Regions from separate parts of the Lawsonibacter sp. OA9 genome, predicted to be linked through region 1. Evidence: predicted binding sites of a transcription regulator. Region 1 holds the regulator's gene; the other holds the start of a gene.
What was found. Region 1 encodes Rex, which represses fermentation and respiration genes when NADH is low (regulators of the CRP and FNR family bind a similar motif). Its sites were predicted from a motif close to ATTGTTAANNNNTTAACAAT; they were not measured.

Region 1 (2,455 bases):
TCCCTCCGCCACAGCCCAGGACAGGGCATTATGAGCCCAGTCGCTGGCCTGCCCCAGGTCCTGATACCCGGACAGGTCGGCCCCCTCAGCCGCTTCCAGCCCAAGGTAACTCGTGGTGAAGCTGTACAGCAGCGCCGCCACCTGCTGGCGGGTCACTTGCTGCTCCGGGCTGAAGGTGTCTGCTCCTGTTCCAGCTGTAATTCCCTGCTCCGCGCCCCACTTCACATAAGGGGCATACCAGGCACTCTCCGGCACGTCGGCAAAGGTGACACTGGCGCGCTCCAGTTCCTCTTTCGGCGCTCCAGCCATCTGGTAGAGCACCGTCATCAGCATAGCTCGGTTCATAGCTGAACTCGGTCCAAAGTGGTGCTCGTCCATCCCCGAAAACAGTGTGTTTCGGTACACATAATCTACGGGAGCGTAGTACCAATCCGTCTGGCATACATCATAGAAGGGCGTCGGATCCTCTCTGCCGTCTTCCAGGGCATAGACGCCCTGGAGCCCCAACTGGGCCGCCCCGGACAGGACCGTTACACTGGCCACAGTATTCTCTCCCACCAGGTATCGGTGTCCGGAGGTCAGGCGGGCCCCGGAGGCCAGCTCTATTCCGTCTGTCACATCTATGAAAGCCCCGTCGTGAGAAACGGAGGCGGCTCCGTTCATCAACATGACTCCAGCCCCAGTGGTCAGTGTCATCTCATCGCCATCCGACCAATCTCTGGCCTGGAGCGTGGCGCTGTATGCGCCGCTCTCTTCGCCGGCCAGTTGCGCCAGATAGCCCTGATGCAGGTTATCGAGGCCTTTTTTGCTCTCCTCGTAAGTGCCCTGTAAGGCTTTTTCCGCAGCTTCGTTTCCAGTAGACACAGCCTTGGGCACAAAAGTCCCGGTCAGATAGCTGAGGCTGATCAGGCTGTCGCCCCCCGAAAGGGCATAAGCGCCGCAGGCCAGCATACCCAGCAGCATCACACCGCACAGCAGGCCGATCACAGGCCTTCTCATTGTGGCTCCCCCTTCTTCTCTTCCTCCCGATCCTCCCGCTGGGTAATCATGTAGCTCAGAGCCAAAAGGCTGTCAGAAAAATGGACCGATTCCACCACCACATCATCCCGAACACAGGATATCTCATAGTTTGTAAAATTCCAGATGCCGCGAACTCCGGCGGCCACCAGCCGGTCCCCCATCTCCTGGGCAGCGGCGATGGGCACTGTCAGCAGGCCTACGCTCACTTGGTTTTCCCCCAAAAAGGCCTCCAGGGAATCCGCATGATACACAGGCACCCCAGCGATTCTGGTCCCCACCACCCGCTCATTTACGTCAAAAGCGGCCAAAAGCTGAAAGCCGTTACTGGAAAATTTAAAATTTTCTATGATAGCCCGGCCTAGGTTGCCGGTCCCCAGCACCACAATGGTATGGCCCTGATTAATGCCCAAAATATCACCGATCTCCTCTTTCAGGCTGTCCACCTTATATCCATAGCCCTGCTGCCCAAAACCACCGAAGCAGAACAAATCTTGGCGGATTTGAGAAGCGGTCAGTCCCATAGATTTCCCTAAGGCATTGGAGGATATCCGGACAACGCCGGACTCCTGAAGCTCTGAGAGCTGTCGGTAGTATCTGGGCAGGCGGCGTATCACCGCCGTTGATACTCGGGTATTTCGTTTCATAGCTTTCGCCTCATCTGCACAACCTCCCCTATACAGCGGAGGCCACTGGATATGATGTTTTTATATAGTTTACCTGATTGCCCCCCCTTGTGTCAAATCCTTTTACGACTCAAAAGGCCCAGGGACGATTCGTCGTCCCTGGGCCTTTTATTGGCAGAAAGCCTGCCAGATTCAGTTCCAAAAATCAGTTTTTTCCTTCAGGCCGATGCTGGAGGCTTTGAATACAGGGTTCTTGCCCGCCCTGCGCTGTTCCATGTAGTCCTGAAGGGCCCGCATAGCTGTACGGCCCAAAATGACAATGACCGGCAGGTTGATGATGGCCATAATGCCCATGAGCACATCGGCCAGGTCCCAGACCAAGCCAAAGGACAACTGGGCCCCTACAAAGACCAGCCCGCAAGCGATAAGCCGGAACACAGTCATCGGCACGCTTCCCAGCTTGCGGTTAGCGATGTAGTTCAAACAGCCCTCACAGTAGAACAAGTTGCCCAGCAGGGTAGTGAAAGCGAAGAGCAGCAGCGCAAAGGTGATAAAGTAGGGGCCTACCGCGCCGAAGGTAGTAGCCAGAGACGCCTGGACCAGGGGCGCGCCCTCCAGTCCGCCCTTGATATCGATGCCGGTACACAGGCACATCATGGCCGTGGCGGTACAGACCAGGATGGTGTCAATAAAGACGGACAGCATCTGGACCAGTCCCTGCTTGACGGGGTGGGATACGTCAGCGGCCGCGGCGGCGTTGGGGGCGGAACCCACACCGGCCTCGTTGGAGTACAGGCCACGCTTAATGCCCT
Region 2 (2,455 bases), 1.0 Mb from region 1:
ATACCTTGGGCAAGTCCCTGGCCAAGCGGGTCGAAAAGGGCAAGATGGCTCAGGAGGCTATGGATGCCCTGATGGCCAACGTTCTGATCCCCCAGACCCATGAGGAGGCCGCCGACGCCGATCTGGTCATTGAGTGCGTCAAGGAGGAGATGGCCACCAAGAAGGAGCTTCTGAACGAGCTGGACGGCTTCTGCAAGCCCGAAACTGTCTTTGCCTCCAACACCTCCTCTCTGTCCATCACCGAGATGGGCAACGGCCTGAAGCACCCCGTCATCGGAATGCACTTCTTCAACCCCGTGCCCTCCATGAAGCTGGTGGAGATCATCCGCGGCGCCAACACCACCCAGGAGACCTTTGATTTCATTTACAAGCTGTCCCAGGACATCGGCAAGGACCCCGTCGAGGTGGCCGAGGCCCCCGGCTTTGTGGTCAACAAGATCCTGATCCCCATGATCAACGAGGCCATCGGCCTGGTTGAGACCGGCGTCGCCTCTGTGGCCGACATCGACAAGGCCATGCAGCTGGGCGCCAATCATCCGATGGGCCCCCTGGCTCTGGGCGACTTCATCGGTCTGGACGTGTGTCTGGCCATTATGGACACCCTGTTTGCCGAAACCGGCGACCCCAAGTACCGCCCCGCCCTTCTGCTGAAGAAGATGGTCCGCGGCGGCCTGCTGGGCAAGAAGTCCGGCAAGGGCTTCTACGATTACAGCAAGTAAATCGCCCCATCCAGCTGCCCCCTCCCAAGCCGGAGGGGGCAGTTTTATATGTCAAAAAAAGAGCGGCACTTCGGGCCTTCTTTTCCGGAGGCACCTTCTCCGCCCCCCAATCCAGCCGGACCACGGGCCGGCCCCCCGGCGCCCTGAAAGGGCAGCGAAATCGCAGCCGGTCAACATACGCCAATCTTTTAGGCAACTTCCGCATATTTTCCCGTTTCCGACAAATCCGATATGGAAAAACTGTTAAATTTGCCAGATATGTCCCCCTTGCTTTACCCCTGAAAAACAGCTATAATCTGGGTTGTAAGTGGATTTTAGCCGTGTTTGATATGGTTCGCAACGCCAGGATTCTTTCCTGTGTTGCGCTTTTTTCCGGTTTTTATTGTTAAATTTCTAACAATATTCGTCAAACGCGGCGTCCCGACCATGTATCGTCTGCCCCCGGGGCCGGCTCTCTCCGGTCAAGAAAGGCGCGCCTCCCGGGCGTTTAAGGATGATTGCAAAGTAATTTAAACTAGGAGGACTAAAAAATGGATTTTCATCTGTCGAAAGAACAAGAGATGGTCCGCAAGATGTACCGCGAGTTCGCCGAGAACGAGGTCAAGCCCTTGGCTGAGGAAATCGACGAGGAAGAGCGCTTCCCTATGGAAACCGTAGAGAAGATGGGCAAGCTGGGCATGCTGGGCATCTACTTCCCCAAGGAGTACGGCGGAGCCGGCGGCGATGTGCTGTCCTACGCCATGTGCGTTGAGGAACTGGCCAAGGTGTGCGGCACCACTGCCGTCATCGTGTCCGCCCATACCTCTCTGTGCTGCGCCCCCATCTTTGAGCACGGCACTGAGGAGCAGAAGATGAAGTACCTGCCTGACCTGCTCTCCGGCAAGAAGATCGGCGCCTTCGGTCTGACCGAGCCCAACGCCGGTACCGACGCCTCCGGCCAGCAGACCACCGCCGTAAAGAATGAGAACGGCGACTATGTGCTCAACGGCTCCAAGTGCTTCATCACCAACGGCACCGTAGCCGAAACTCTGGTGGTCTTCGCTATGACCGACAAGACTCTGGGCAACCACGGCATCTCCGCCTTCATCGTGGAGAAGAACTTCCCCGGCTTCTCTGTGGGCAAGCACGAGAAGAAGATGGGTATCCGCGGCTCCTCCACCTGCGACCTGATCTTTGAGGACTGCGTCGTGCCCAAGGAGAACCTGCTGGGCAAGGAAGGCCAGGGCTTCAAGATCGCCATGCAGACCCTGGACGGCGGCCGTATCGGCATCGCCGCGCAGGCTCTGGGCCTGGGCGAGGGCGCTGTGAACGAGGCTGTCAAGTACACCCAGGAGCGCGTGCAGTTCAAGAAGCGTCTGTCCCAGTTCCAGAACACCCAGTTCCAGCTGGCCGATATGCACACCCGGATGCAGGCCGCTCAGTACCTGGTGTACGCCGCCGCCGTGAAGAAGCAGAACCACGAGCCCTACGGCATGGATTCCGCTATGGCCAAGCTGTTCGCCGCTGAGGCCGCTTCCGACGTGACCCGCCGCGCCGTCCAGCTGTTCGGCGGCTACGGCTACACCCGTGAGTACCCCGTGGAGCGCATGATGCGCGACGCCAAGATCACCGAGATCTACGAGGGTACTTCCGAGGTCCAGCGCATGGTCATCTCCCGTGCTCTGGGTGTGAAATAAGTTAGGAGGCAGATCGAAATGAAAATCATTGTTTGTGTCAAGCAGGTCCCCGATACCTCC

Region 2: a site for Rex is predicted at 1,101-1,120, ahead of MCG44_RS12665 (acyl-CoA dehydrogenase). Genes of this name have one in related genera too.

What each region holds. Positions count from the first base shown of each region.
Region 1 is NZ_JAKNTI010000022.1:1,356,515-1,358,969, reverse strand. It holds gene MCG44_RS07670 (S-layer homology domain-containing protein) at 1-999, opposite strand, end outside; gene MCG44_RS07665 (redox-sensing transcriptional repressor Rex) at 996-1,664, opposite strand; gene MCG44_RS07660 (alanine/glycine:cation symporter family protein) at 1,836-2,455, opposite strand, start outside.
Region 2 is NZ_JAKNTI010000022.1:2,358,573-2,361,027, forward strand. It holds gene MCG44_RS12660 (3-hydroxyacyl-CoA dehydrogenase family protein) at 1-719, shown strand, start outside; gene MCG44_RS12665 (acyl-CoA dehydrogenase) at 1,250-2,395, shown strand; gene acrB (acryloyl-CoA reductase electron transfer subunit gamma) at 2,414-2,455, shown strand, end outside.